DNA from 2 places in the Paenibacillus sp. FSL R10-2782 genome. Region 2 is predicted to be linked to the other one. Evidence: predicted binding sites of a transcription regulator. Region 2 holds the regulator's gene; the other holds the start of a gene.

Region 1 (16,127 bases), 1.0 Mb from region 2:
CCAGATTGACAGCGTGTGCGGTATCAAGCAGAAGATGAAACAGCCGCTCTCCACGTTTAAAAAGCAGGTCTGATACCTGCTCCAAACACCACCTAAAGGAGGCAACAAACGTATGTATAAATCCATAATTATTGGTACAGGTCCTGCAGGCTACACAGCAGCTATTTATTTGGCGCGTGCAAACATGAATCCACTGATCATTGAGGGAATGCAGCCCGGCGGGCAGCTTACCACAACGACTGAAATTGAAAATTTTCCGGGTTTTGAGCAAGGCATCCTCGGACCTGAGTTGATGGATAACATGCGCAAGCAGGCCGAACGCTTTGGCGCTGAATTTACTTCCGGCTGGGTAGAAGAAGTGGATTTCAGCAAGCGTCCTTTTAAAGTGAAGGTAGAGGGAAAAGGCATCATTGAGGCGGAGTCGGTGATTATTGCTACAGGAGCATCCGCCAGATATCTCGGTATTCCGGGTGAACAGGACAATGTAGGACGCGGAGTCAGCACTTGCGCCACCTGCGACGGCTTCTTTTTCCGTGAGAAAAAGATCATTGTAGTGGGTGGTGGCGATTCAGCCATGGAGGAAGCGAGCTTCCTGACCCGGTTTGCTTCCAGTGTAACCTTGGTTCACCGTCGCGATGAGCTGCGGGCATCTAAAATTATGCAGGATCGCGCACGGGAAAATGAAAAAGTACATTGGGCGTTAAACCGGACTCCTTTGGAGGTCGTAACGGGAGAGACGGGATTAAAGGGCTTGAAGGTACACAATAATGAGACGAATCAGGATGAGCTGATCGAGGCAGATGGTGTTTTCGTGGCAATCGGACATACGCCTAATACGGGCTTCCTGAACGGTCAAATCAGTACAGACGATCATGGCTATATTCAAGTGAAGCCTGGAACGACAGAAACGAACATTCCCGGGGTATTTGCCTGCGGGGACGTGCAGGATAACCGTTATCGTCAAGCCATTACGGCTGCGGGAACGGGTTGCATGGCGGCTATGGACTGCGAGAAATATCTCGAAGGCAGCGCTGTTCATGACTGGAGCGAAACACTGGATCAATAAAGAAAGCTACAGGATACAGTATGGCTAAGGTAGGGGCTAGGGTAGGCCCTGTTAAGCCGTGTCTTAGATTCAGGAAGAGAAAGCCTGCTGCATCTGCACAGGCTTTCTCCTTTTTATGGAATATGAGACTTGGAATTCCGCTAATCCTGCACTTTTCAACAGGGAAGTGTCCTTGACCGTAACGGGGGCTTCAATTATAGTTGGAACGTAGGTAACTATTATAAGTTCAAGATTTTAATCATATATTTCATACACAGTTTTTAAGTAAACATAAAGGTGGCTTGGAACATGTCTGAAAGTATCTATGTGGGTGTCGATTTGGGCGGTACAGCAATCAAGGTGGGCATTTGTAATGAAGACGGACAGCTTTTGCACACATACGAAGGACCAACGGAAACAGCTAAGGGCGTAGACGTTGTGATCAGCAATATCGAAAAATATGTGCGGCACATTGTTGAGCAATCTCCTTATGAATGGGATCAACTGAAGGGTGTCGGAGCGGGCGTTGCCGGTTTTACGAATGTTCGCGAAGGTATTATAGTTCTCGCTCCCAACATTGGCTTTCGTGACGTACCGATTCGTGCGCTGTTGGAAGAACGGATCGGCAAGCCTGTAAAAATAGACAACGATGCTAACGTCGCTGCACTTGGCGAAGCTTGGGCCGGGGCGGGCAAAGGCATAGAAAACTGCGTATGCTATACCCTGGGTACGGGTGTAGGCGGTGGTATTATTATCAATGGGAAAATCTATCAGGGCTTCTCAGGTATGGCCGGAGAAATTGGCCACATTAGCGTCGTACCGGATTTGGAGGCCATTCAGTGTGGCTGCGGCAAAATGGGCTGTCTGGAAACCGTATCTTCCGCAACGGGCATTATCCGTATGGCAAATGACGCTGTGGAACGTGGAGATCGGACTTCCCTGGCGCTGGTAGATCAAATCGCAGCCAAAGAAGTATTTGATGCAGCCAAGGCCGGGGATGAGGTTGCGTTGCGTATCGTGAAGCGGGCTGCCTTTTATTTGGGTAAATCTATGGCAGCGGTTGCCACCGTGCTAAACCCGGAGCTGTTTATTGTAGGCGGTGGTGTTTCCAAAGCAGGCGATTTCTTGTTCGAAGAGATGCGTCTGGTATATGCCAAACTGACACCTGAGCCACTCCAGCAAGGGGTATTTATTGTTCCGGCGGCGCTTGGCAATGACGCAGGTATCGTAGGAGCAGCGGGTTTGCTGCTGCGCTCCTGATCCATAGGTTACTGACATAGAGTGTGTTGAAGCAAAAGGAGAGGGAAGTCCATATGACAGACAACCTAAAAAACGCTGCGCCGTGGGCAACACTCATTATTATTACGGGAATGTCAGGTGCAGGGAAGACCATTGCAGTGCAAAGCCTGGAAGATTTGGGCTTCTTCTGCGTTGATAATTTACCGCCTGTGCTGATTCCCAAGTTTGCTGAACTAATCGAGCAGTCCAACGGTAAGATAGGTAAAGTGGCGCTGGTGATTGACTTGCGCGGACGAGAATTTTTTACAGCTTTGTCGGAATCATTGAACTATATTAAGGATCATTTTACGATTCATTGTGAGATTTTGTTCCTGAATGCCAACGACGGTGTTCTCGTACAGCGATACAAGGAAAGCCGTCGCCGTCACCCGCTTGCTCCGGATGGTATGCCTCTGGACGGAATACGACTGGAGCGCAAAATGCTGGAGGAGCTGAAAAGCTCGGCAACACAGGTCATTGATACAAGTGTGATGAAGCCTGCAACTTTAAAGACGCGGATTATTTCCCGATTTTCTCATCTGGAGAGCAGCATGCTTTCCGTAAACATTACCTCTTTCGGCTTCAAATATGGTATTCCCATTGATGCCGATCTCATATTCGACGTGCGTTTCCTGCCCAATCCTCACTATGTGGACCAATTGCGGCCACACACCGGACAGGATAGTGATGTGTATGATTATGTTATGAAATGGCCAGAGACTCAGGCATTCCTGACCAAGCTGCTGGATATGTTACATTTTTTGATTCCGCAATACCGCAAGGAAGGCAAAAGCCAGGTCATTATCGGTATCGGGTGTACCGGCGGTAAGCATCGTTCTGTCGCGATATCTGAATATTTAGGAAAAATGCTGGGTGCCAGTGAAACAGAATCAGTTTCTGTTTCACATCGGGATGCTGATCGGGACCGGCATTAATGAGGTGAAAACATGAAAGAGACCGGATCACAACGGGAGCGCCCTCGTATTGTTGTTATGGGCGGCGGAACCGGCTTGTCCGTCATGCTGCGGGGGTTGAAACAAAAGCCGCTGGATATAACGGCCATTGTTACAGTCGCTGACGATGGCGGAAGCTCCGGGATATTGCGCAGTGAGCTGCAAATGCCCCCTCCGGGGGATATTCGAAATGTATTGACTGCACTGGCTGATGTAGAGCCGGTGATGTCCGATATGCTGAAATACCGTTTCGGCGCAGGATCAGGCTTGGCAGGCCATAGTCTGGGCAACCTGATTTTAGCGGCGATGACCGATATATCGGGTGATTTTGTGACGGCGGTGCGTGAGCTTAGCCGTGTATTTGCTGTACGGGGGCGTGTGCTGCCAGCGGCTGAAGAAGGCGTTGTGCTGAGTGCCGAAATGGAGGATGGCACGGTGGTTACCGGTGAATCCAAAATCCCGGAAGCGGGCGGCAGAATCAAACGTGTTTTTCTTGAACCGACTCACGTGGAGCCGTTGCCTGAGGCTGTAGAGGCCATTAATCAAGCTGATGCGATCCTGATTGGTCCTGGCAGTCTGTACACCAGCATTTTGCCTAATCTCCTCGTACCGAAGCTTGCAGAGGCTGTGGTGAAATCTGACGCCATCAAAATATTCGTCTGCAACGTCATGACTCAGCCGGGTGAAACGGATGGATATACCGTAGGAGACCACTTGCAGGCTATTTATGAGCATGTAGGGCATCATTTGTTTGATTATGTAATTGTCAATAATGGAGATATTCCGCCCCAAGTACAGGAAATGTATGCCGAGCAGGGAGCCAAGCCAGTTCAAGTAGACATGGGAGAGCTGACCGACCGGGGATATAAAGTGGTTGCAGATACGCTTGTTCTGTTCCGCACCTATTTACGGCATGATGCCGACAAACTGAGCCAGCACATTTACCAATTGGTACAAAACTGGATATTAAGAAGGAGGTGAGTCCCTTGTCCTTTGCGGCACAAACCAAAAAAGAGCTTACGATGATTGAAAGCCAGCCCTGCTGTGAAAAAGCGGAACTATCTGCGCTCATACGTATGCTCGGGTCCGTACAACTGTCCAATAAAAGGGTGATATTGGATGTGTCCACAGAAAATGCCGCGATTGCAAGGCGGATTTACTCCTTGATCAAAAAACATTTTCAAGTTCATATCGAGCTGCTTGTACGGAAAAAAATGCGTCTGAAAAAAAATAACGTGTACATTGTCCGCATTCCTAGCGGTGTACAAGAGCTGTTAAAGGATCTTTATATCGTATCAGAAGGGTTCTTGTTCACGGACGGGATTAATCGGGATATCATTCGGAAAAACTGTTGTAAGCGGGCTTATTTGCGAGGCGCTTTTATGGCAGGTGGTTCTGTGAACAACCCGGAGGGTTCGTCTTACCATCTGGAGATTTCCTCGATGTATGAGGAGCATTGCCAGGCGCTGGTCGATCTGGCGAATGAGTTTCATCTGAATGCCCGTTGTATTGAGCGAAAAAAAGGCTTTATTCTCTACATCAAGGAAGGCGAAAAGATCATTGAGCTACTTAGCATTATTGGGGCGCATCAGGCTTTGTTCAAATTTGAGGATGTCCGCATCATGCGTGATATGCGCAATTCCGTGAACCGGATTGTTAATTGCGAAACGGCTAATCTGAACAAGACGATTGGAGCTGCTGTCCGGCAAATTGAGAATATCAAGCTGCTGGAGAGAGAAGTTGGCCTGGATACGCTGCCAGATAAGCTGCGCGAGGTGGCGGAAATCCGTCTCGCTCATCCTGATTTGAATTTAAAAGAAGTCGGGGAAATGCTCAAAGGGGTTGTGAGTAAGTCGGGTGTCAATCATCGACTTCGCAAAATTGACGAGATGGCTGACAAAATCAGGGGAGAAAACGGCCTGATTCCATAAAAGGAGTGTCTGTGGGGCTTCTGCCCCGGTTTTTTTAGTTTTTTTTCTAGTGTCTGTCCCGGGTTAATGTTATAATGTGATAAATAAAATGGAGTAAGTAGTGTCCAGATTTATTTGATGAGGGGGTAAGCTGACATGTCAAAACATCCGGTAGTCGTACGCTTGAAAACAGGACTGCACGCCAGACCTGCTGCGTTGTTCGTACAGGAAGCGAATAAATATTCATCCGAGATTTTTGTGGAAAAAGAAGACAAAAAAGTTAATGCCAAGAGTATTATGGGTATTATGAGCCTTGCTATCAGTACAGGTACTGAAATTTACATTAGTGCTGAAGGTGCGGACGCCGAGCAGGCTGTAAACGCTTTAGTAAGTCTGGTTAGTAAGGTAGAGCTGGAAAATCAATAAACAAACATCTGTTTTGTGATATGGTATATGCTCTTAGTGAAAAGCCCCTTTGGGGCTTTTTTTGTACCCGAAAAAACAGAGTGGGCAATCCCCCCGTTGGGCTTATCCAATGTGGTCTCATTGAATACCGACACTGTGTTTGGCCCAAGCTACAAGTAATTTACATTCTGTGATGGTATTCTATTCGGAAAATGTGACGCCTAACTGCAACCTTTTCTCTTTGTTTCCGTCTGGAAGGTACACACATCATCAAGAAAAGAGGGCGAATATGATGAAACATTGGACAAAAGCTGCAAATACAGCGGTTCTGGCAGGAGCATTATTGGCAGGAGTAGTAGCGGGAGGATTATGGACAGGAGCAGATCGTGCCTATGCCGCGTCAGCAGCTACGACGGTTAGCAGTGTAATTAATGTGAGCGGCAGCGGGGAAGTATTGGTTAAGCCCGATATTGCCTATTTATCCATCGGCGTACAATCTGAAGGAAATACAGCCGCTGCTGCTCAGAAAGCCAACGCCTCTAAAATAAGTAAGGTCACACAACTGCTGAAAGAAAAGTGGAGCATCAGTGCTGATGACATACAGACGAGCCAGTTCTACGTACAGCCTAACTATACCTACGACGAAAAACAAGGTCAGAAGCTCAAAGGCTACATTGCCAACCATACACTTTCCGTCAAGTACCGTAATTTGGATAAAATTGGTCAGTTACTGGATGAGGCTACACAGTCTGGAGCGAACAACGTGGATAATGTGCGTTTTTCAGTAGAAAACTCTTCAGCTTATGAAGAAGAGGCGATTGCCAAGGCGTTGGGAAATGCTCAATCCAAAGCCAGTGCTGTAGCCAAGGCAACCAAACGCGGGCTTGGAACTCTCTTGAACGTAACGGTAGATGGGGGAGATGCCCAAACCTTCACACAACGTGAGACTGCTATGAACAAGGCACTCTTTGATACAAATGGTGGAACAGAGATACAATCTGGTCAAGTGACTGTGAAAGTCCAAGTGTCGGCACAATACGAATTGAACTAACGTACAGATGATAACGGAGCCACAAGCGCCTGCTTTATGCAGGATGCCTTGCTGGCTTTTTTTATAAGCCGAAACTATTTTGTAATGAGTCTGTAACAGCTGGCGCCTACTAGATGTACAGATTGAAATCGGGGAGTGTACAGATTGTAAACTACGAACATAGGGGTATAGATATAATAAGTAAAGTAATCAACACACATAGAGTACGCACATCTACAACAGGAGGAATACTTAATATGAACAAGCACACGAAAAAATGGGGCTCCGCACTGCTGGCAGCGGGAATTTTAGCAGGAGTCACAGTTGTTCCCGTTTCCTATAGTGAGGCGGCTTCATCCAAACAACAGGCTACAGCACAGCAGCCAGGTATTTCTATCCATTGGAACGGTAAAACGTTGGCAGCCAAAGGAGTCCAGGTAAACGGAAGCACACTCATTCCAGTAGCAGCACTGCGCGACAGCCTGGGAATTCCGGTGAGCTATGATACCAAATCAGCGACATATACCGTAGGCAGCGGGTACAATATTCTATACATCATGTCCCCTTCCTCCGATGGTTCCTATGTCAATGTCAATGGAATAAGCACACGCAATATGGATGCCAAACAGATCGCCGGGAAACTGTACATTCCTATGAGTCTGCTGAAAGACTATCTAGGAATAGACGCTCAGTGGAATGCAGCAGAGAAAACAGTAGCGTTGAGCAAAAGCCAGCTGAATCCGATCACGATTACCTCCCAATCCCTTGCAGCTACAAGTGACTCCGAGGTGACCTACAAAGTCAAATATCCGCAAATCAGTGGTAGCCGGTTGAATGCCGAAGCTCAGCAGGCGATTAACGGTGTGCTTAAAAAGCATGCGGAAGAAGTGCTGGCAGCAGGCAAAAAGCAAGTGGCTGAGGGAGGCGCTACGGCGCAAAGACCGTATGAGTTTGGCAATGATTTTGCAATTGCTTATAATAAGGACGGTATTTTGAGTGTAATTATGCAGGATTACTCGTATACAGGTGGTGCGCATGGCATGACCGTCCGTAAAGGGTATACGTTCTCGCTGTCGGATGGCAAAATGCTTCAATTGTCTGACGTGCTGAAAGCTAACCCGAATTACAAAAAGTTCCTCAATAGTGACCTGAAGAAAAAATTTGATGCACTTCAGGCTGACGCAGGAGGTTTCGGTGGATTTAAGGAGCTTGCAGCTAATCCGAATTTTTATGTAACCAATAGTGGTTTGACGCTTGTTTTTGATCTATATGAATATACACCATATGCGTATGGGATTCCTGAGTTCACCTACTCGTTTAGCCAACTGTTACCTCAAGGTGGTAAGCCTTTCGCGGGACAGAATCCATAGTACAAATGGATAATAGTCGGATTACCTATACAAAATGAACAATAACCAAGAAAAGCTGCCTACCAGATACGAACATCCGGGGCAGCTTTTTCCGTTTACCAGCTAGTCAGAGGCAATAACTCGTTCTCTTATACACCTTCTGGAGAAGAGCTAGTTAGCACTTTATCAATAATACCGTATTCCTTGGCATCGTCTGCGGACATGAAATAGTCACGGTCTGTGTCCTTTTCAATGCGTTCCAGTGGTTGGCCTGTGCGGTCTGCAAGAATGCGGTTCAATTTGTCGCGCATTTTCAGAATGCGGCGTGCGCGGATTTCGATATCCGTTGCCTGGCCTTGTGCACCACCCAATGGTTGGTGAATCATAATTTCACTGTTCGGCAAAGCAAAACGTTTGCCCTTGGCACCTGCGTTCAGCAAGAACGCACCCATAGAAGCCGCCATACCAACACAAATTGTAGACACGTCAGGTTTAATGTATTGCATTGTATCGAAAATGGCCATACCGGCTGTGATCGAACCGCCAGGGCTATTAACATACAAGTGAATGTCTTTTTCAGGATCTTCGGCAGCCAAAAACAGCATTTGCGCAATAATAGAGTTGGCTACAACGTCATTGACGTCCGAGCCCAACAAAATAATGCGATCCTTCAACAGTCTGGAATAAATGTCATAGGCGCGTTCGCCGCGGTTACTTTGTTCTACTACCATAGGAACATAGCTCACGTCAAAAAACCTCCCTTTAATATCGTTAATGGATTTGGTGGACATGCCGATTACACGTCCCTATTTATAAACTGTTACCGTATTAACTACATGATAAACAATTTCAAACAAAAAGTCAAAGAAAGTCAAACTAATAGTCAAAAAAAAGAGCCCTCTGCGCTCTTATTGGTTAAAACAGTATATAGAAGAATTTAAACATCATATAAAATGGCGCGCCCGCGAGGAATCGAACCTCGATCTCAGGCTCCGGAGGCCTACGTCATATCCGTTGGACCACGGGCGCACAGCTAATTGGAAACAAAGATGATTATATGATATACGGCATTGAATTGCAAGCTTTTATTACGTGCGCATATTCACATAAAAAGTTGAGAAATATAGGTTCAGATAGACTTGCATGTGGAGCAAATATTGGGTAAGATATACGTGGGACTTAAAAAGTTAACCCGGGACGTTTTGAGACCAGTTAGTGATATAGCATTAGAGAAAGAACTTAGAAGTGTGCGGGAGTGGAAAGCATGCGAAAGATATTAGAAATACAGAAGCAGCTTCTGCCCGACCTCATGGATGTTTTGAAAAAAAGGTACACAATCCTGCATCAGATTATGCTGTCCGATGTTATTGGACGCAGAACGCTGGCGGCTTCACTGGACATGACCGAGCGCGTGTTGCGCGCCGAGACCGATCTTCTTAAAGCCCAAGGGCTGATTGAGATTGAGAGTGTGGGCATGAAGGTGAGCAAAGCAGGACTGGATCTGCTGGAACAACTGGAGCCGATTGCGAACAACTTGTTCGGCCTGTCCCAATTGGAGGATCAGATTCGTCAAGCCTATGGTTTGAGGAAGGTGGTTGTCGTTCCAGGGGATTCGGATGCTTCTCCTTTAACGAAGCAGGAGTTGGGTCGTGCTGGAGCAAAAGCACTGCTGAGTGTTATGGACGACGAGGATGTGGTCGCTGTAACAGGTGGCACGACGATTGCCGACGTGGCGGACCAACTGACACTACCTGCTAATGGCCCACTTAAGGGCGGATGGTTCGTACCGGCACGTGGGGGTTTGGGAGAAAGCATGGAAATGCAGGCGAACACAATTGCTTCCACAATGGCTCGTAAGGTCGGCTCACAATACCGTCTGCTCCATGTACCGGATTTGCTCAGCAATCATGCTTACAACTCCCTGCTTGAAGATACGAATATTCAGGATATTTTAAGCCTGATTCGAGAGAGTCGGATCATCATTCACGGGATAGGCAACGCCATAGCTATGGCACGTAGACGTAAGCTCGACCCTGAAACCTTTGCCCAGATCAGCAGTGAGGGCGCGGTTGCCGAATCGTTTGGCTATTATTTTAACGAAGACGGCGTTGTGGTTCACAAAATGCTGACGCTTGGACTACGTTTGGAGGATATCAGGCGAACCGAGACGATTCTAGGCGTAGCTGGAGGTAAGAGCAAGGCGGCCGCTATTCATGCGGTGCTGCGTTTCGGGCAGGAAGATATTCTTGTCACCGACGAAGGCGCTGCTGCCGAGATTGTAAGCCGTTATTTAAAAAGTTAATGCGATTGATTAAATGTGTTGTCTTGACGGGCTTTCGGGTCTGTCTTGAATATATAAACTAAACGAACTTTGGGAGGAACTCACTCATGACAGTTAAAGTTGGTATTAACGGTTTCGGACGTATTGGACGCCTTGCTTTCCGCCGGATTCAAAACGTGGAAGGTATTGAAGTAGTAGCAATTAATGACTTGACAGATTCCAAAATGCTGGCACATCTGTTGAAATATGATACAACACAAGGTACTTTCCAAGGAGAAGTAGAAGTACACGATGGCTTCTTCAAAGTTAACGGTAAAGAAGTTAAAGTTTTGGCTAACCGCAACCCTGAAGAACTGCCTTGGGGAGACCTGGGTGTAGATATCGTTCTGGAATGCACAGGTTTCTTCACAACTAAAGAAGCTGCTGAGAAACATTTGAAAGGCGGCGCTAAAAAAGTTGTTATCTCCGCTCCAGCTACTGGCGACATGAAAACTGTCGTTTACAACGTAAACCATGAAATTCTGGACGGTACTGAAACTGTAATCTCTGGTGCTTCTTGCACAACAAACTGCCTTGCTCCTATGGCTAAAACTTTGCAAGACAAATTTGGTATCGTTGAAGGCCTGATGACTACAATTCACGCTTACACTGGCGACCAAAACACTTTGGATGCTCCGCATGCTAAAGGCGACTTCCGTCGTGCTCGCGCTGCAGCTGAAAACATCATTCCTAACACAACTGGTGCTGCTAAAGCCATCGGTCTGGTAATTCCTGAACTGAAAGGTAAACTGGATGGCGCGGCTCAACGTGTACCGGTAGCAACTGGCTCCCTGACTGAGCTGGTAACTGTTCTGGAGAAAAATGTAACTGTTGAAGAAATCAACGCTGCGATGAAAGAAGCTTCCGATCCTGAAACTTACGGCTACACTGAAGACGAGATCGTTTCTTCCGACATCAAAGGTATCACTTTCGGTTCTTTGTTTGATGCAACTCAAACTAAAGTCCTGACTGTTGGCGACAAACAACTGGTGAAAACTGTAGCTTGGTACGACAACGAAATGTCCTACACAGCACAATTGATCCGTACGTTGGAATACTTCGCTAAATTGGCTAAATAAGAACAGTCTCATCGCGCAACATCATAGAGCGGAAACAGCAGTTATTGTTTCCGCTCTTTATATATCAAAATGTGCCTTAAATTCCTGTTTCGTAAAATTAAAAGGGTGCGGAGGAATATGGAGATGAACAAAAAGAGCGTACGTGATATAGAACTGAATGGAAAACGGGTGTTTGTTCGTGTAGATTTTAACGTTCCGGTTGAGGACGGTAAAATTACGGATGACAAGCGTATTCGTGAAACCTTGCCAACGATTAACTACCTGATTGAAAAAGGTGCAAAAGTTATTTTGGCGAGTCACTTTGGACGTCCAAAAGGTCAGGTCGTTGAATCCATGCGTCTGACTCCTGCTGGCGTGCGTTTGTCTGAGTTGCTCAAAAAGCCTGTAGTTAAAGTGGACGAAGCAGTTGGTGAGGCTGTTAAAGCGAAAGTAGCTGAACTGCAAAACGGCGACGTGCTGTTGCTTGAAAATGTACGCTTCTATCCAGGAGAAGAGAAAAACGATCCTGAACTGGCAAAGCAATTTGCTGAACTGGCTGACATTTTCGTGAATGACGCATTTGGTGCAGCGCATCGTGCTCATGCTTCCACAGAAGGTATCGCGCATCTTCTTCCGGCTGTTTCCGGCTTGCTGATGGAGAAAGAATTGTCTGTAATCGGTAAAGCTCTTTCAAACCCAGATCGTCCTTTTACAGCCATTATCGGCGGTTCCAAAGTAAAAGACAAAATCGACGTGATCGACAACCTGCTGAATATTGCAGATAACGTAATTATTGGCGGCGGTTTGGCTTATACATTTTTTAAAGCTCAAGGGCATGAAGTGGGTCAATCCCTGCTGGATGAATCCAAACTGGATGTAGCTCTTGGATTTATCGAAAAAGCGAAGAAGCTTGGCAAAAAATTCTATCTTCCGGTAGATATCGTTGTTTCTGACGATTTCAGCGCTACAGCGAACACGAACATTGTGGACATCGACGGTATTCCTGCAGATTGGGAAGGCGTGGATATCGGTCCGAAAACTCGTAAAATCTATGCAGATGTGATCAAAAACTCCAAATTGGTTGTTTGGAATGGACCTATGGGCGTATTTGAAATCGAGCCTTTCGCTGGCGGTACTCGTGAAGTAGCGGAAGCCTGCGCAACAACAGAAGCATATACCATCATTGGTGGCGGCGATTCTGCAGCAGCGGCTGAGAAATTCCATCTGGCTGACAAAATGGATCATATCTCTACTGGTGGCGGCGCATCCCTTGAATTTATGGAAGGCAAAGCACTTCCGGGTGTTGTTGCACTTAACGATAAGTAATCAAACGTACTGCGCATAATAAATGCTTTAGGGCACCTAATAGTTAGGAGTTGAAACCATTGAGAACACCGATTATTGCGGGTAACTGGAAGATGTTTAAAACCGTACCAGAAGCTAAAACCTTCATCGAAGAGATCAAAGGCAAAGCAGAGGTTGCAGGGGTGGAAAGCGTGATCTGCGCACCATTTACGAATCTTCCTGCTCTGGTTGAAGCAGTAAAAGGTACATCTATCAAAATCGGCGCACAAAACCTGCACTTTGCAGAAGATGGCGCATTTACAGGCGAAATCAGCGGCGGGATGCTGAAAGATCTGGGCGTAGACTACGTTGTGATCGGGCACTCCGAGCGTCGTGAGTATTTCAACGAAACAGATGAAACGGTAAACAAAAAGGTTCATGCGGCATTCCGCCACGGCCTGACTCCGATCGTATGTGTAGGCGAAAAGCTGGAAGACCGTGAAGCGGGTCAAACCAAAGAGGTTGTAAAAGTGCAAACTGTAGCAGCTTTTGCTGGTTTGGCTAAGGATCAGGCTGCACAAGTCGTTGTTGCTTATGAGCCAATCTGGGCAATCGGAACAGGTAAATCCTCCACTTCGCAGGATGCGAATGAAGTGATTTCCTACATCCGTAGTCTTCTGAAAGAACTGTACGATGAAAATACAGCCAATGCTGTACGGATTCAATACGGTGGCAGCGTGAAACCTGAAAATGTGGCCGAGTACCTGGGCCAAAGCGACATCGACGGCGCACTCGTAGGTGGCGCTAGTCTTCAACCAGCGTCTTACATCGCGCTTGTTGAGGGGGCGAAGTAAGATGGCAGTACCAAAACCGGTAGCTTTAATTATTATGGACGGATTCGGGCTGCGTGACACCGTGGAAGGCAACGCGGTTGCACAGGCTAACAAACCGAATTACGACCGTTATTTAAAACAGTATCCTCATACAACGCTGACAGCTTCTGGTGAAGCGGTGGGTCTGCCGGAAGGACAAATGGGTAACTCCGAAGTAGGTCACTTGAACATCGGCGCAGGCCGCATTGTATATCAAGACTTGACTCGTATTTCGAAGTCCATCCGTGAAGGTGAGTTCTACGACAATGAAACACTGGTTAAAGCAGTGCAACATGCCAAGAACAACAACACGAAACTTCACCTGTACGGACTTCTGTCCGACGGCGGTGTGCATAGCCATATCAGCCATCTGTTCGCTATGCTGGACCTGGCGAAAAAAGAAGGCTTAACAGAAGTATACATTCATGCTTTCATGGATGGACGCGATGTTATGCCTGACAGCGGCGTGGGCTTCATGCAGCAGCTGATCGCTAAAATTCAGGAAGTCGGCATTGGCCAAATTGCGACTGTACAAGGACGCTATTATGCCATGGACCGCGACAAACGCTGGGAACGTGTAGAGAAATCTTACCGTGCAATCGTGTACGGCGAAGGTCCTCAATATACAGATCCAATGGAAGCATTGAAAGAATCGTATGAAAAATCAGTATTCGATGAATTTGTGGAGCCAACGGTTATTGTGAAGGCCGACGGAAGCCCTGTGGGACTGGTCGAGAGCAATGATTCTGTTATTTTCCTGAATTTCCGTCCTGACCGTGCGATTCAATTGTCTCAAGTATTCACGAATGCGGATTTCCGTGGCTTTGATCGTGGACCGAAATTGCCTAAAGATCTGCACTTTGTTTGCCTGACATTGTTCAGTGAAACGGTTGAAGGCTTCGTTGCCTACGAACCGAAAAACCTGGATAACACATTCGGCGAAGTGCTTGTGCAGAACAACAAAAAGCAATTGCGTATTGCCGAGACCGAAAAATATCCGCACGTTACCTTCTTTTTCAGTGGCGGACGCGATGTGGAGCTGCCTGGCGAAACTCGTATTTTGATCAATTCGCCTAAAGTGGCTACATATGATTTGCAGCCAGAAATGAGTGCGTACGAGGTTGCGGATGCTGCTGTTAGGGAAATCGAAGCCGATAAGCATGATGCGATTATCCTGAACTTTGCCAATCCTGATATGGTTGGACACTCCGGCATGCTGGAGCCAACGATCAAGGCGGTAGAGACGACGGATGAATGTGTTGGACGTGTTGTAGATGCGGTTAAAGCCAAAGGTGGCACTGTTATCATCATTGCCGACCATGGTAATGCGGATATGGAAATTGACGAGCAGGGACGTCCGTTCACAGCTCACACAACTAACCCGGTTCCGTTCATTTTGACTGATGAAAATATCGTTTTGCGTGAGCATGGAATATTGGCTGACGTAGCTCCGACGCTTCTGGATTTGATGCAACTTCCGCAGCCTGCGGAAATGACAGGAAAATCTATGATTGCATCCCGCAAGTAAGCTTGATTTAATAAGTATAGGCTTGACCAATAAATCATGATCGACAAAGGAGATTAAGTACAAATGACTATTATTTCTGACGTGTACGCTCGCGAAGTCCTCGACTCCCGTGGTAACCCAACTGTTGAAGTGGAAGTATATCTGGAATCCGGTGCTATCGGTAGTGCCATCGTTCCTTCCGGTGCCTCTACAGGCGCTCACGAAGCTGTAGAGCTTCGTGATAACGACAAATCCCGTTACCTGGGTAAAGGCGTTCTGCAGGCTGTTAAAAACGTGAACGAAATCATCGCTCCTGAGGTTATCGGCTTGGATGCGGTAAACCAAGTGGAAATTGACACATTGATGATCAAGCTTGATGGTACACATAACAAAGGTAAATTGGGTGCAAACGCGATTCTAGCTGTATCCATGGCTGTAGCTCGCGCTGCTGCTGAAGCTCTGGGTCTGCCACTGTACACTTACCTGGGCGGATTTAACGCTAAACAACTGCCAGTACCAATGATGAACATCGTTAACGGTGGCGCACATGCGGACAACAACGTTGACGTACAAGAGTTCATGGTTCTGCCTGTAGGGGCTCCTACTTTCAAAGAAGCTTTGCGTATTGGTGCGGAAATCTTCCACAACCTGAAATCCGTACTGAACTCTAAAGGTTTGAACACAGCTGTTGGCGATGAAGGCGGTTTTGCTCCTAACTTCAAATCCAACGAAGAAGCTCTGTCCACTATTATCGAAGCGATCGAAAAAGCTGGTTACAAACCAGGCGTTGACGTATTCCTCGGTATGGACGTTGCCTCCACTGAGTTCTACAAAGATGGAAAATACACACTGGAAGGCGAAGGCAAATCCTTCACTTCTGCTGAATTCGTTGACCTGCTTGCTTCTTGGGTTGATAAATATCCAATCATCACCATCGAAGATGGTTGCTCCGAAGATGACTGGGAAGGTTGGAAATTGCTCACTGAAAAATTGGGCAACAAAATCCAATTGGTTGGTGACGACCTGTTCGTAACCAATACAGAACGTCTGGGTAAAGGTATCGAAGAAAATATTGGTAACTCCATCCTGATCAAAGTAAACCAAATCGGTACGCTG
Region 2 (16,127 bases):
ATCGGAATGACCCAGCAATCCCTTTTCATAAGGAATATTCACGCTTCCGATAATGCACGGCCTTCCTTCCACCAACTGGTGAACGTCAAACCCTTGTCCCACTCTGATCATCTGATATCCTCTCCCTCTGTCTTTACCCATAACTCCGCCATATCCAAGTCCTCAGGCGTGGTAATTTTGATATTTTTGTAGCTGCCCTGAACGACAGTAACTGGAATTCCTAATCGCTCGACCAGCATCGAATCATCTGTCCCCAAAAATCCTGCCTGCTCCGCTTCCTCGTAGGCCCGCAGAAGATCGGAAAGACGAAAAGTCTGTGGCGTTTGAATGCTCCACAGACTTCGGCGATCCGGCGTTGCCGTAATGATACCATCCCCGTTCACTTGCTTGACTGTATCCTTTACAGGCACCGCCGCTACAGAAGCACCGGTACGCATAGCTGTCTCCAGACATGAACGTACAAGCTCAGGCTGAATGAGTGGGCGTACACCATCATGCACCATCACCCAATCTGCTTGCAGGTGGCTCAGACCGCGATATACCGAATGCTGACGTTCACTGCCTCCAGGCACTACCTGTACGTTCTTGCCGATTCGGTATTGACGAATCCATTCTTGACAGCGCTCGACATCTTCTGCCCCCGTCACCATCACCATTTCATCCACTTCGGGCATGGCTGCGAATATCTCAAGTGTATGTATGAAGATGGGCTTGTCCCGCAAAAGCAAAAATTGCTTACTTTCCGGCGTTCCCATACGGGAGCCGCGCCCAGCCGCCACAATGACGACTCCTACCCGATTGTTCATTGAAATGACTCCTGCCTTGATCGCTCTTGGACGATCCGTATGATTACACATCTACTTCATCATACAGCGTTTATTGAGCTTTTTCCAATAATTTCGGTTTGGCAAAAATCATACGGCCCGCAGAGGTCTGAAGTACACTCGTAACCAGCACCTCCATCAGAGAACCGATGTAGTCACGACCGCCTTCCACAACGATCATTGTACCATCGTCCAGATAAGCCACACCTTGCCCATGCTCCTTGCCGTCTTTGATAATCTGCACCATAATTTCCTCACCGGGCAGCACTACAGGCTTCACTGCATTTGCCAAGTCATTAATATTCAGCACCGATACACCTTGAAGCTCGCATACCTTATTCAGGTTAAAATCGTTCGTTACCACCTTACCTTGTAGCACCTTTGCCAGTTTGACCAATTTGCTGTCAACCTCTGAAATCTCCTCAAAATCGCCTTCGTAAATCAATACATTTACATCCAGCTCTTTTTGAATCTTGTTCAAAATATCCAGACCACGCCGCCCACGGTTACGCTTGAGCAAATCCGACGAATCTGCAATATGCTGAAGCTCCTCCAGCACAAATTCGGGAATAACAATCGTTCCTTCAATAAAACCCGTCTTGCAAATATCTGCAATACGTCCGTCTATAATCACGCTGGTGTCCAAAATTTTATGTTCCTCCAGCTTGCGTTCTTCCACACCCGTACCTCGACCAAAAAATCCCGAACTCCAAAATGAGGACAGCTCGTCCCGCTTTTCCAGTCCGACCATCAAGCCCACATATCCGCATACGATGGTAACAGCCGTTTGAATCAGTTGACCTGGTGCTCCCAGCCATGACAAGAGCGGATAAACTGCTAAGGAAAGGATCAAGCCCACCGCTAGTCCAATCGCACCTGCCATCATCTCGTTCATCGGAATCCGTACCAAACCTTCAATCCCCTGCTGTAACCGATTGGCCACAGCTGTTCCAGCGAGCGAGCATCCAGCCATAAACAACACAGCTCCCACAATCATCCAAACAGCCATTCCCGGCAAAGAACCATCACTTAACCAATGGGGCAACCATGATACGATGCCTCCTACCCGATGGTATAACGTATAGCCGAACCACGCTCCGCACAAACCTGTAAAAGTTAAAATAGCCTTTCTCCACATCGAGTGTCTATACCTCCTTTGTTTTCTTTTCATACACCCTGTAATTATTGGATATACATCACTTCTCTTACCAGTATGATCCAATTTTCACCCAACTAACCCTATGTATTTGATTTTTATGCATAAAAAAAGCACCTATCTCCCTGAAGTGGTCCAAGGAAATAAATGCTTAATTGATTTCTCGCTTAATACTAATGCTGTGAATGACGATATTGATCATCCTGTTCTTCCTGAGTGGAACGTCCCCGACCGCGCCCACGTCTACGTGACAGCTTACGGATATTGAGTTTCATGCCATACAATGCATACAGCACCAACGGTACGAAAATCAGCTTCGATAATTGATCCGGAAATTTAACCGCCAGTACAACGGCAGCAATTACAACCCATGGAGCGATCCAGATCGCTTTCTTCGGAAGGCCCACCTTTTTTAAGTTCGGATATTTCATCGAGCTGACCATCAAATAAGAGACAAGCAGCATCGCAATCGACATGTATAACAGAGAAATATCGTTATGGAATAAGGACAAAGTGGCTAACACACCACCTGCTGCCGGAATCGGCAAGCCTGTAAAATAACCCGGTACACCGGGACGTACATTAAAACGAGCCAAACGTAACGCTCCGCACATCGGAAAAATAGCCGTAACCGTCCAGGCCAAAGCCGAATTAGCATCATGAAAAGCAACCATGTACATAATAACTGCGGGAGCTACACCAAAAGATATCATATCTGATAAGGAGTCCAGTTCTTTACCGAATTCGCTCTGGGCATTTAGCGCCCGGGCCACTCGTCCATCCAGTCCGTCCAACAGCATGGCGACAATAACCATAATAGCGGCAAGACTGTATTTTCCGTCTACGGCCAATAAAATGGCGATCATTCCGAGAAACAAGTTACCCAAGGTAAACATGTTCGGAATTGATTTGGTAATCATCTCTTCACCTCAATGTATGAATTGTTCCATTATAATCCTTTCACTGTATTACATTTACATTTGCCTGTCAATGAAAACTTGTTCCTGCAATCGTTTGAGTCCCTCTTTAATGGTGCGTGCACGGACTTCTCCAATGCCATCCACTTCATCCAGTTCTTCAATCGTCGCTGTCATGACTTGCGGAAAACGTCCAAAACGCTCTACCAGATTATGAATAATCACATTCGGTAGACGCGGTATTTTGTTCAACACCCGATAACCGCGCGCCACGATATATTCCTCTGATGTCGCAGCCGAAGACGGGTAACCCAGCAAACGCACAATATGATTTGCATCCAGCAGCTCATCGTCCGTGGAACGCTTGAGACCCAATATAATGCCACGGATTTTCTCATCGCTATCGTCTTTGGCATAATCCTTATACAGCAGCCAAGCCTCTTCCTCAATATTACTGACAAGCTCATCCATCTGCATGCTAATCAAACGGCCCTCATTCCCCAGCTCGTTGATAAATCGTTTAATTTCCATTTTGATGCGCAGCACCATTTCGATCCGTTGGATAACATTTACAACTTCAGGCATGGTCACCAACTCTTCAAATTCAGATGCAGTTAAATTCGTTGAGGCTTGCCCCAGCACGGATCTATACTTTTCCAGCGTCTGAATGGCCTGATTAGCTTTCGTTAAAATAACCCCGATTTCCTTGAGCGCATATCGCAGCGTTCCCTGGTACAACGTAATAATATTACGCCGCTGAGAAATCGACACGACTAACTTGCCAGTTTGCTTGGCAACCCGCTCCGCTGTCCGGTGACGAATACCCGTTTCAATCGAGGAGATGGAAGAGTCAGGAATCAGTTGCGTATTTGCGTATAAAATCCGTTTCAAATCCTCACTCAGTATGATTGCGCCGTCCATCTTGGCAAGTTCATACAAATAGTTCGGCGAAAAATCACAGTTAATCGAGAAGCCGCCGTCCACGACCTCCATTACCTCCGGGCTATAGCCAACGACCAGAAGAGCGCCCGTTTTGGCGCGCAACACGTTTTCCAGTCCGTCGCGAAAGGGAGTTCCCGGTGCCACAAGCCGCAGCAAATCATTCATTTTATCCAGTTGGCTCGCTTCTTTCATTCTCATTGCCCCCTAATCTAATGCGGCTGCCAATGCATCTGCCACCGTTCCTACTCCTACAATCTGTATCCCTTTCGGATGCGTCCAGCCCTTCAGGCTCTTTTCCGGCATAATCACCCGTTTAAAACCCAGCTTCTCTGCTTCCCGCACACGCTGCTCCGCTCTGGATACAGCACGCACCTCCCCCGTCAGCCCTACCTCGCCAAAAATCACATCATACGGCTTGGTAGGCGCATCTCGAAAACTGGAAGCAATACTCACCGCTATTGCCAGGTCCACCGCTGGTTCATCCAGTTTTACGCCTCCAGCTACATTTAGATACGCATCCTGATTTTGCAAAAACATGCCCATCCGCTTTTCCAACACGGCTATAATCAATCCCATTCGATGATGGTCAACCCCTGTACCCATTCGGCGTGGAGAAGGAAAATGCGTGGTCGCAATCAGCGCTTGCAGCTCAACCAATACAGGTCGGGTTCCTTCCATACTGGCAACGACAGTCGAACCAGCCACCCCCAGCGGTCGTTCGGACAGAAACAGCTCCGAAGGATTCGACACCTCACGCAAGCCGCTTTCAGCCATTTCAAAAATACCAATTTCATTCGTAGAACCAAAGCGGTTCTTAACTGCACGCAATAGCCGATACGTATGATGACGCTCTCCTTCAAAATAAAGCACGCAATCGACCATATGTTCCAACAGACGCGGGCCTGCAATGGCCCCTTCCTTGGTCACATGTCCTACCAGCACCGTTGCAATACCTAGTCCCTTGGCAATCCGCATAAAACGTGAAGTACATTCCCGCACCTGTGCTACACTCCCCGGCGCACTCGTCACCTCAGGCAAATATACGGTCTGGATAGAATCAATCACCAGAAACTCCGGTTTCAGGCTGTCCACCGCTTCTTCAATCGTCTCCAAATTCGTCTCACATAATACGTATAGGTTGGGGGACAAGGCACCAAGGCGGTCTGCACGCAGCTTCGTCTGGCGGACCGATTCCTCACCTGACACATACAGCACCCTCAGACCGGTTAAGGCCAGCTCATTCGATGTCTGTAGCATAAGCGTAGATTTCCCAATCCCTGGATCACCGCCCACCAGAACCAGTGAACCCGGCACCACGCCTCCCCCGAGCACGCGATTCAATTCGCCAATTCCCGTCAAAATTCGTGCTTCTTTGCCACTCTCCACCTCAATAATAGGGAGTGGCTTATCTTTTGTGCTATGAGTAAGAAGGGAAGAACCCATTCCTTGAGTTTTTACAACGCTTTCCGTTTCCTCCACCATGGAATTCCATGCCTGGCATCCGGGACATTTTCCATACCATTTGGGCGATTCATAACCGCACTCTGTACAGGAAAATTTAGTTTTCACTTTAGCCATACTTTGTTCCTTGGCTCCTTATTTGACAACTATCAATGTCGGATTTATCTTCATACAGCCGGAAAGAGCTGTAACAATAAAAGTTTACCATTGAAGCTTGGCGGACGTAAAGCGATATCACAAACTTTTCCAAAGCTCTTATCCGACCGCTCCACAGAGCTTTATACACAAAAAGGGTGCCCTCGCCACAGCTTTTCAGCCTGCGAGACACCCTTTCGTACTTCTTTTATTGTGCTAACCTATCGTACCTCTATCCTTTTGGGCAAAAGCCGATTGATTATCGTTAACTTTTATTGCCTGCTCAGGACTTCGCGGATACGTTATCCTTTTTTGTAACGGTCAACGCACCGTTCTCTTCATCAATAAAGAGAGAATCACCTTTAGTGATATTACCCGACAGCAACTCCTCAGACAGACGGTCCTCGATATGCTTCTGGATTGCACGACGTAGTGGACGCGCACCATACGCCGGATCAAAGCCTTCCTTCGCAAGGAATGCCTTAGCCTTGTCTGTCAACTCAAAGTCCACCTCGTACTCATTCAGACGCTTACGCAGCTCTTCGGACATGAGGGACACGATTTCGGCGATGTGTTTTTCTTCGAGAGAATGGAAAACGATAATTTCATCAATCCGGTTCAAGAACTCGGGACGGAAGCTTTTCTTCAGTTCATCCATCACTTTGCCCTTCATGTTATCATAATCCGCACCAGCGTCCACAACAGCTGTAAAGCCGAGCGTGGAGTTGCGTTTGATCGCCTGTGCACCCACATTGGATGTCAGGATGATGAGTGTGTTGCGGAAATCGACAACACGGCCTTTGGAATCCGTCAGACGTCCATCTTCCAGCACTTGCAGAAGAATGTTGAATACTTCTGGATGTGCTTTTTCAATCTCATCCAGCAGTACGACGGAGTAAGGTTTACGACGTACCTTCTCAGTCAATTGGCCGCCTTCTTCATATCCAACATATCCTGGAGGCGCTCCTACCAGGCGGGACGTGGAATGCTTCTCCATGTATTCGGACATATCGATTCGGATAACCGCATTTTCATCTCCGAACATGGATTCAGCCAACGCGCGTGCCAGCTCAGTTTTACCAACCCCGGTTGGACCGAGGAAAATAAAGGAGCCGATTGGACGTTTCGGATCTTTCAGTCCGGCACGTGCCCGGCGAATAGCCCGACTAACTGCCTTAACTGCTTCATCCTGCCCAATTACCCGCTCATGCAGCAATTCTTCCATGTTCAACAAGCGATGCGTTTCTTCCTCTTTCAGCTTGCTAACTGGAACACCTGTCCAAATCGCAACGACCTGAGCAATATCCTCCGGTGTTACTTCGGAATCTGTACGTCCCTGTTGCTCTTTCCATTGGTTTTTCGTAACATCCAGCTCTTCACGAATTTTCTGCTCTGTATCACGCAATGCAGCCGCCTTTTCGAACTCTTGGCTTTGTACAGCCGAATCCTTTTCCTTACGAATATCTTCCAGACGGTTTTCCAGCTGTTTCAAGTTTGGCGGTACCGTATAGGAATTCAGCCTTACCTTGGAACCTGCTTCATCAATAAGGTCAATTGCTTTATCCGGCAGGAAGCGGTCGGTGATATAACGATCTGACAATTTTACTGCCGCTTCAATGGCTTCATCCGTAATTTTCACACGGTGATGCGCTTCATAACGGTCACGCAGGCCGTACAGAATTTGAATAGCTTCTTCTGGAGAAGGCTGATCTACCGTAATCGGCTGGAAGCGACGTTCCAAAGCAGCATCCTTCTCAATATATTTGCGGTATTCGTCCAGCGTTGTCGCACCGATGCATTGCAGCTCGCCACGTGCCAGAGCAGGCTTTAAAATGTTGGAGGCATCAATGGCACCTTCAGCTCCACCAGCACCAATCAGCGTATGCAGCTCATCAATGAACAATACGATGTTTCCTGCTTGACGAATCTCGTCCATAATCTTTTTCAAACGATCCTCAAATTCACCACGATATTTGGTGCCTGCTACTACAGAGCCCATATCCAGTGTCATTACACGCTTGTCGCGCAATGTTTCGGGAATCTCATTGGCAATAATTTTTTGCGCCAATCCTTCGGCAATTGCTGTTTTACCTACCCCTGGCTCACCGATCAGAACCGGATTGTTCTTTGTACGGCGACTGAGCACCTGAATTACACGTTCAATTTCCTTACTACGCCCAATGACAGGGTCCAGGTTGTTCTCCTTCGCAGATGCCGTCAAATCACGTGCCAAGCTGTCCAGCGTTGGTGTGCTGACATTAGCTGGAGCACCATGATGGCTGGAAACAGCCTCGCTGCTGCCGAGCAATTGAAGCACTTGCTGACGTGCTTTATTCAGGCTGATACCCAAGTTATTCAGTACACGAGCTGCTACACCTTCGCCTTCACGGATAAGACCAAGCAAAATATGCTCCGTACCTACATAAGTATGGCCCAGCTTACGAGCTTCATCCATAGACAGCTCGATGACCTTTTTGGCGCGTGGAGTATAGGCAATGTTCGTCGGTTGTTCTTGACCGCGTCCAATCAGCGTTTCCACTTCATCCTGAATTTTTTCCAGTCCCAGCCCTAAACCAATCAAGGCTTTCGCTGCAATTCCTTCACCTTCACGAATGAGGCCGAGCAAAATGTGCTCCGTGCCAATGTTGTTGTGTCCCAATCGAACAGCTTCTTCCTGAGCCAAGGCAAGCACTTTTTGTGCGCGTTCCGTAAATCTTCCAAACATCATATATCCTGCACCTCCACAGTGTGTATTTCAGATCATTCTCTATATTAAAGGGTTGTGCCTAATTTTTGCCGGATCAGCTTCGCCCGGTACATATCGCGCTCACCGGTATTCATTTTATCACCAAAGCTTTTTTGCAGAAATCCGGGCTGCGTCATCACATTCAGCTCATTCATCGTTGCCGTGGATGGACGCTCCAAAATCCCCAAGTCTACGCCAAGACGTACATCGGACAACCGCTGTGCGGCTTCCTTAGATTCCAGTACCGCTGCATATGACAAAATACCGAATGAACGCATCACCCGATCTGTAATCCGCAGCATGGACTCATTCATCAGCCGTTCCCTGGCGGAACGTTCATGCTCTATAATTTGCAGCACTACGCCATGCAGATTTTCGATAATTTCCGCCTCGGTCTGTCCCAGTGTAATTTGATTGGATACCTGAAACAGATTGCCGACTGCTTCACTGCCTTCACCATAAATACCGCGAACGGTAAGACCTACCTGTGAAACAGCAGACAAAATGCGGTTAATCTGATGAGTCATGACCAATGCGGGCAGATGCATCATCACCGAAGCTCTCATCCCTGTGCCGACATTCGTCGGACAACTGGTCAGAAAGCCTCTACGATCATCAAATGCATAATCGACATGCGCCTCAAATGCATCATCAATAACCATAGCACGTTCCCAAGCTTCTCTAACCTGACATCCCGGATATAAGCACTGGATACGCAGATGATCCTCTTCGTTTATCATAACACTAACCGATTCATCATCGCTAATCAAAACAGCACCGTTACGAGATTCGTTCGCCAAATTAGGGCTAATCAAATGCTTCTCAACCAGCACCTGCTTGTCGATCTCATCCAACTCGGATATTTTCAGGGTATGAAAGGTACCAAAGCGTCCTAAATCATCATACTGAAGGATATCCGTCAAGCGTTGAAGTGCTTCTTCCGACTGCTGGTTGGTAGCAAGCATGGGAAAAGGCAGATGCTGCAAGTTACGCGCAATTCTTACCCGACTGCTAATGACAATCTCCGAATCCGCAGCATCACCACGCATCCAATCACTTAGCGGCTTTTCCGTAAACCGGATATTGGGCATTACGCATCCCCTCCTACTCTTCACAAACTTTACTCTTCAGTCATTTCTTTTTCAAGCTTTCTGATTTGATCCCTAAGCTCAGCGGCTGATTCAAATTCTTCCTGTACAATATGCTGTTGCATCTCTTTTTTCAGATCATCAATTTGCCGTTTAACCTTCAATCGGCCTCCGGTGCGAACCGGAACCTTGCCCACATGGCTCGTGCTGCCATGCACACGCTTGAACAGCGGGTCCAGACGGCTGTCAAAATATTGATAGCACGACGGGCACCCAAAGCGCCCCAGCTTACTGAACTGTGCATAGGTCATGCCGCAATCCTTGCATTGCAGGTTTTGCGAACCACTGTGGCCTGGAGTCTGGCTCTTTGTGCTGGAGTCAAAATCCAGCATCCCCGACAACAAGCTATGAATCGAAAAGCCGTTAGGTGTTCCAGGGATCATCTCCCCTTTTTCCTTCGCACACGTCTCACAAATATGAAACTCTGTCTTTTCGCCATTCACGATTTTGGTGAAATGCAAAGTTGCCGGCCGTTTATTACATTCTTGGCACAGCATAAAAGCACCTCCTTCAGCGTCAAGATTTTTGAAAATCCCTACATCTAAATCTTGAATCACACGCTATCTGGCCACCAGCAACGAAATCAGCATAGCTTTAAGCAGCCTTGCCCGCAACTGGTCACGATAGGGAAGTTTCAGCAATAATGTGTCCCTTGATAAAGCGGCCTTCATTAAACTAGCTTCCCTTTTGCTTAAAAAATGTGCTTCTTCCAGCTGATAAATCAGACCTTCTGCTGCCGATTGGCTAATTTCCTCTCCAATGCTTTGATGGAGATGGGTATGGATCGCATGCTGTGCGGGCAGTTGAATTCGCTGAATGCGAATGTAACCCCCACCACCGCGCTTACTTTCCACCACATAGCCTTTTTCCAGCGTAAAACGGGTACTGATTACATAATTAATTTGCGACGGCACGCAGGAAAAGCGGTCAGCCAAATCATTACGCTGAATTTCCACTAAACCTTTGGGACTCTCCAGCAATATGCTCTTCAAATATTGTTCAATAATATCGGAAACATTGCGCATTTCATCATCCTCCACTAACGGAAACGCAAATATTCAGTACATTTCACGCTCCACAGAGTCCGCCATATATTGAACTTAACCAAACGGTAAAATCACGAATCTAAGCCTGTATGGAGGCTAATCAGCTCTCTTACCTCACTTAAAAACATCCCGTTTAGTTTCTAGTGTGACCTTTAATCCTAATAAATCATACACCTTCCCTCATCCTCATGAGATTACAGTGACGTTTAACTACAGATCAGGTCTGTCTTTGCATGCTGTGTTGGTGTCAATGTATTATATACGGCTAAAAACTCAGCGAATTCACACCATTCTAATGAAGCATTACAGGCTCCATTGACTTTGACTTTCTTTGACTATATTCACATTATAGCACAAAATATATTTTTGCCAAGGGGTCAATATCATTTTTCGCAATCTAATTATGTTTTATACAATATAAGAAAAACTCTTCCCTTTACGGAAAGAGTTCTGAAAAATATCGTTAAAATCATCCACACCTTATAAAAGGTATTTAAGCTATATTCCCTAAAAAGTAAAGACTCAAGAGCATTTAAGAGCGTTACAATTAGAAAAAATCCAGCAAAAATGTTTGTGTTACCGGTATTACTCGTTCTAATGCAGATACAGACTCGCTGCGCCCTGTAATACGACTCCACTTATACAGATCAATAGGCCGCTGAAAGCCAAGCATCAGGGCCGTCAGCGACTGGATTCCCAGACTCAAGTCAGCTTCTATAGCGCCCTCGAAAGAACTGCTTGAATCTACTCTGTCCAAATGTCCCTGCCCTTCCGCGTTGACCGTCAATGTCCATATTCCTTCATTCCATGGAGCATAACGATCTGTCAGATGTAAGGTCAAACGTATTTCCTCTCCAATGGCCTTAAAAGGGTATTTCTCCACAAAAGCATCAGCATCTACAATACGGCCCATAAAATAAGGCACTATTTCCTGCTGAATTCTCGGATCATCCAGTAGATATGGCAGATTATCATCAGCCGGAATGTAAATGAATTTACCCTGGGTTATCATCGAATCATGATTGGCAAAATACGTCCACAACGCCCGCCGTGCCGTCTCATTAATATATACCAGTTCGTCGCAATTCAGCTGCTTATCTTCAATTTTGTAGAGTGCATATCCCTGAGGATCGCCTGCTTCAGAGTAATACACTGCGGTCCGGTAGTTCTTATTTAATGTCCGCTCTTGCCACCATTCCTTATCTCGTACCAGCGTACCATTATAACGCGAAGCATATGCTTGATATACTTGGTTCAGCTCAGAAATATCTTTTACATCCCGTTTGACTGTACCTTCGGTTTTAAGCTTGGCAGGGAATTTATCGATCGGAATAATATACTTTTTGTATTCAATATACGTTTCCCACCCAAATTTACGATAGAAGGCAAAGGAGAAAGGATGTAGAAAAGAAAGGCTCTGTCCCGCGGTCTTCATCTCTGCAAGTGTATGTGTCAAAAGACGTGAAACCAGACCGCCGCGCCGCTTTTCCGGCCAAGTTGCCACACCAGCAATGCCCCCCATGTCAAAAACCCGACCCTGTATGTATACCTGTAACGGTAGCAAAGTCAGCTTCGCATTCAAGTCATTTCCGTCGAATATCCCCCAAGTTTGTTCTGGTTTGAATTTCTTTTTGGATTTCTCCAGATCCTCCGGGGACATTGTAAACTGAAAAGCATATTGAGACAACTCAATAGCAGCTTCAAATTCCTCACGTTGTAATTGCCTGATTTCCATAAGTTCGTCACCTCGCTCGTATACTTGGACTTCCACAAAAAGATCACACCTTTAGAGTGTCGCAAAGCCTTGGTTCTCTGTCAACCTTAGGAACAGATGGTTATAGTAAAAATGTATAAAAAAAGAACCACAATCTCAAGGAGATCATGGTCCTTCTTCCTTTTGCTTGGCGACGTCCTACTCTCCCAGGACCCTGCGGTCCAAGTACCATCGGCGCTGGAGGGCTTAACGGTCGTGTTCGGGATGGGTACGTGTGGAACCCCTCCGCTATCGCCACCAAACATGAATTTACATCGTAAATTCTTCCGTGCAGATTTCTGGTACCACGCTACTGCGTGTATAGAAATCCAACGTATTCGTATGTATCTTCTACATACCTTCAAGGTATTACACCCTGAAAACTGAATCCGAAACTCCATTGCGTTCTATACTTTAGGATAAGCCCTCGACCGATTAGTATTGGTCAGCTCCATGCATTACTGCACTTCCACCCCCAACCTATCTACCTCGTCGTCTTCAAGGGGTCTTACATACTGGGAAATCTCATCTTGAGGGGGGCTTCACGCTTAGATGCTTTCAGCGCTTATCCCTTCCGTACATAGCTACCCAGCGGTGCTCCTGGCGGAACAACTGGTACACCAGCGGTACGTCCATCCCGGTCCTCTCGTACTAAGGACAGCTCCTCTCAAATTTCCTACGCCCACGACAGATAGGGACCGAACTGTCTCACGACGTTCTGAACCCAGCTCGCGTACCGCTTTAATGGGCGAACAGCCCAACCCTTGGGACCTACTTCAGCCCCAGGATGCGATGAGCCGACATCGAGGTGCCAAACCTCCCCGTCGATGTGGACTCTTGGGGGAGATAAGCCTGTTATCCCCAGGGTAGCTTTTATCCGTTGAGCGATGGCCCTTCCATGCGGTACCACCGGATCACTAAGCCCGACTTTCGTCCCTGCTCGACTTGTAGGTCTCGCAGTCAAGCTCCCTTCTGCCTTTGCACTCTTCGAATGATTTCCAACCATTCTGAGGGAACCTTGGGGCGCCTCCGTTACTCTTTAGGAGGCGACCGCCCCAGTCAAACTGCCCACCTGACACTGTCCTCGCACCGGATCACGGTACCAAGTTAGAACCTAGATACGATCAGGGTGGTATCCCAAGGATGCCTCCTCTCAAGCTGGCGCTCAAGTCTCTCAGGCTCCCACCTATCCTGTACAGATCGTACCCAAATTCAATATCAAGCTGCAGTAAAGCTCCATGGGGTCTTTCCGTCTTGTCGCGGGTAACCTGCATCTTCACAGGTATTAAAATTTCACCGGATCTCTCGTTGAGACAGCGCCCAAGTCGTTACGCCATTCGTGCGGGTCAGAATTTACCTGACAAGGAATTTCGCTACCTTAGGACCGTTATAGTTACGGCCGCCGTTTACTGGGGCTTCGGTTCATAGCTTCGCCCTAAAAGGACTTACCACTCCCCTTAACCTTCCAGCACCGGGCAGGCGTCAGCCCGTATACTTCGCCTTGCGGCTTCGCACAGACCTGTGTTTTTGCTAAACAGTCGCTTGGGCCTTTTCACTGCGGCCCCCTCGGGCTATTCACCCTACCGAGGCACCCCTTCTCCCGAAGTTACGGGGTCATTTTGCCGAGTTCCTTAACGAGAGTTCTTCCGCGCGCCTTAGAATTCTCTTCTCGCCTACCTGTGTCGGTTTGCGGTACGGGCACCTTCTCCTGGCTAGAGGCTTTTCTTGGCAGTCTGAGATCATGACCTTCGCTACTACAATTTTCGCTCCCCATCACAGCCCAGCCTTACGATGTGCGGATTTGCCTACACACCAGCCTCACTGCTTAGACGGACATCCATCAGTCCGCGTCACTACCCTACTGCGTCACCCCATCGCTCATAACGGATTACGGTGGTACAGGAATTTCGACCTGTTGTCCTTCGACTACGCCTTTCGGCCTCGCCTTAGGTCCCGACTTACCCTGAGCGGACGAACCTTCCTCAGGAACCCTTAGGCTTTCGGCGGATCTGATTCTCACAGATCTTTTCGTTACTCATACCGGCATTCTCACTTGAATGCAGTCCAGCGCTCCTTACGGTACACCTTCAACCCGCATTCAACGCTCCCCTACCCCTGATACCTAAGTATCAAGCCATAGCTTCGGTGGCGTGTTTAGCCCCGTTACATTTTCGGCGCAGAGTCACTCGACCAGTGAGCTATTACGCACTCTTTCAATGGTGGCTGCTTCTAAGCCAACATCCTGGTTGTCTGTGCAACTCCACATCCTTTCCCACTTAACACACACTTGGGGACCTTAGCTGATGGTCTGGGCTGTTTCCCTTTCGACAATGGATCTTAGCACTCACTGTCTGACTCCCGGAACCAAGTCTATGGCATTCGGAGTTTGACTGAGCTTGGTAACCCTTGCGGGCCCCGCACCCAATCAGTGCTCTACCTCCACGACTCTTATTCCGAGGCTAGCCCTAAAGCTATTTCGGGGAGAACCAGCTATCTCCGGGTTCGATTGGAATTTCTCCGCTACCCCCACCTCATCCCCGCATTTTTCAACATGCGTGGGTTCGGGCCTCCAGTGCGTGTTACCGCACCTTCACCCTGGACAGGGGTAGATCACCCGGTTTCGGGTCTACGTCCACGTACTCAAGTCGCCCTATTCAGACTCGCTTTCGCTACGGCTACAGTTTTTCACCTTAACCTTGCACGGGAACGTAACTCGCCGGTTCATTCTACAAAAGGCACGCCATCACCCATAGATCGGGCTCTGACTTCTTGTAAGCACACGGTTTCAGGATCTATTTCACTCCCCTTCCGGGGTGCTTTTCACCTTTCCCTCACGGTACTGCTTCACTATCGGTCGCCAGGGAGTATTTAGCCTTGGCAGATGGTCCTGCCGGATTCATACGGGGTTTCACGTGCCCCGCACTACTCGGGATCCGTCTCGGAGGGAACAGGTTTTGAACTACAGGGCTTTTACCTTCTCTGGCGGGCCTTTCCAGACCTCTTCATCTAACCGGTTCCTTTGTAACTCCATGTGAGACGTCCCACAACCCCAAGGAGCAAGCTCCTTGGTTTGGGCTAATCCGCGTTCGCTCGCCGCTACTGACGGAATCACTATTGTTTTCTCTTCCTCAGGGTACTTAGATGTTTCAGTTCCCCTGGTATGCCTCTGTTCTGCCTATGTATTCAGCAGAAAGTGACTGTCGATGAAGACAGCCGGGTTTCCCCATTCGGACATCCCCGGATCAAAGCTTGCTTACAGCTCCCCGAGGCTTTATCGTTGTTCGCCACGTCCTTCGTCGGCTCCTGGCGCCTAGGCATCCTCCGTGTGCTCTTTGTAGCTTAACCTAGCATTTACTTCGTAAATGCGATTTGCTTTGAATTTCGGTTCCACACGAATGTGTGAATGAAATTCAAGGCAGCTACCTTTATTTCACTTGTTTACACAAGATCAGCGTAAAGGAATATTCTAAAACGCAATTTCGTTTCGGTATCCAGTTTTCAAGGTGCAAGACAGTTTCGATGAAACTGTATCCTGTGTGAATATCGATCCAACTCCGAAGAGTGGATGATCATCATCCAGTTTTTTTGATGAAGTTGTAATTGGTGGAGCCAAGCGGGATCGAACCGCTGACCTCCTGCTTGCAAGGCAGGCGCTCTCCCAGCTGAGCTATGGCCCCTCACAAGTTCCATCAAAACTGAACAAATGGAATGATGATGTTTTGAAGCTTACGCTTCATATTTGAATGTTTCCGTTGCAGGAAACGATTCTCCATAGAAAGGAGGTGATCCAGCCGCACCTTCCGATACGGCTACCTTGTTACGACTTCACCCCAATCATCTACCCCACCTTCGGCGGCTGGCTCCCTTGCGGGTTACCCCACCGACTTCGGGTGTTGTAAACTCTCGTGGTGTGACGGGCGGTGTGTACAAGACCCGGGAACGTATTCACCGCGGCATGCTGATCCGCGATTACTAGCAATTCCGACTTCATGCAGGCGA

Evidence for each region. The regulator CtsR, encoded in region 2, represses protease genes until heat stress. The targets are predictions, from matches to a motif close to ATGGTCAATAAAGGTCAAACA.
Region 1: the regulator CtsR is predicted to act here: its motif matches at 8,828-8,848, upstream of clpP (ATP-dependent Clp endopeptidase proteolytic subunit ClpP).

What each region holds. Positions count from the first base shown of each region.
Region 1 covers NZ_CP151951.1:213,020-229,146, forward strand. Annotated here, with positions in the region: gene NST83_RS00930 (tetratricopeptide repeat protein) at 1-73, shown strand, start outside; gene trxB (thioredoxin-disulfide reductase) at 113-1,066, shown strand; gene NST83_RS00940 (ROK family glucokinase) at 1,355-2,305, shown strand; gene rapZ (RNase adapter RapZ) at 2,359-3,258, shown strand; gene NST83_RS00950 (YvcK family protein) at 3,271-4,257, shown strand; gene whiA (DNA-binding protein WhiA) at 4,263-5,207, shown strand; gene NST83_RS00960 (HPr family phosphocarrier protein) at 5,343-5,612, shown strand; gene NST83_RS00965 (SIMPL domain-containing protein) at 5,884-6,642, shown strand; gene NST83_RS00970 (DUF4163 domain-containing protein) at 6,879-7,991, shown strand; gene clpP (ATP-dependent Clp endopeptidase proteolytic subunit ClpP) at 8,120-8,716, opposite strand; tRNA gene NST83_RS00980 (tRNA-Arg) at 8,925-8,999, opposite strand; gene NST83_RS00985 (sugar-binding domain-containing protein) at 9,235-10,272, shown strand; gene gap (type I glyceraldehyde-3-phosphate dehydrogenase) at 10,359-11,369, shown strand; gene NST83_RS00995 (phosphoglycerate kinase) at 11,493-12,674, shown strand; gene tpiA (triose-phosphate isomerase) at 12,734-13,486, shown strand; gene gpmI (2,3-bisphosphoglycerate-independent phosphoglycerate mutase) at 13,488-15,032, shown strand; gene eno (phosphopyruvate hydratase) at 15,096-16,127, shown strand, end outside.
Region 2 covers NZ_CP151951.1:4,809,450-4,825,576, forward strand. Annotated here, with positions in the region: gene ispF (2-C-methyl-D-erythritol 2,4-cyclodiphosphate synthase) at 1-111, opposite strand, end outside; gene ispD (2-C-methyl-D-erythritol 4-phosphate cytidylyltransferase) at 108-806, opposite strand; gene NST83_RS22225 (PIN/TRAM domain-containing protein) at 877-1,962, opposite strand; gene pssA (CDP-diacylglycerol--serine O-phosphatidyltransferase) at 2,154-2,900, opposite strand; gene disA (DNA integrity scanning diadenylate cyclase DisA) at 2,955-4,031, opposite strand; gene radA (DNA repair protein RadA) at 4,044-5,417, opposite strand; gene clpC (ATP-dependent protease ATP-binding subunit ClpC) at 5,719-8,163, opposite strand; gene NST83_RS22250 (protein arginine kinase) at 8,208-9,272, opposite strand; gene NST83_RS22255 (UvrB/UvrC motif-containing protein) at 9,302-9,826, opposite strand; gene NST83_RS22260 (CtsR family transcriptional regulator) at 9,890-10,354, opposite strand; gene NST83_RS22265 (GNAT family N-acetyltransferase) at 10,923-12,110, opposite strand; rRNA gene rrf (5S ribosomal RNA) at 12,275-12,391, opposite strand; rRNA gene NST83_RS22275 (23S ribosomal RNA) at 12,544-15,473, opposite strand; tRNA gene NST83_RS22280 (tRNA-Ala) at 15,730-15,805, opposite strand; rRNA gene NST83_RS22285 (16S ribosomal RNA) at 15,904-16,127, opposite strand, start outside.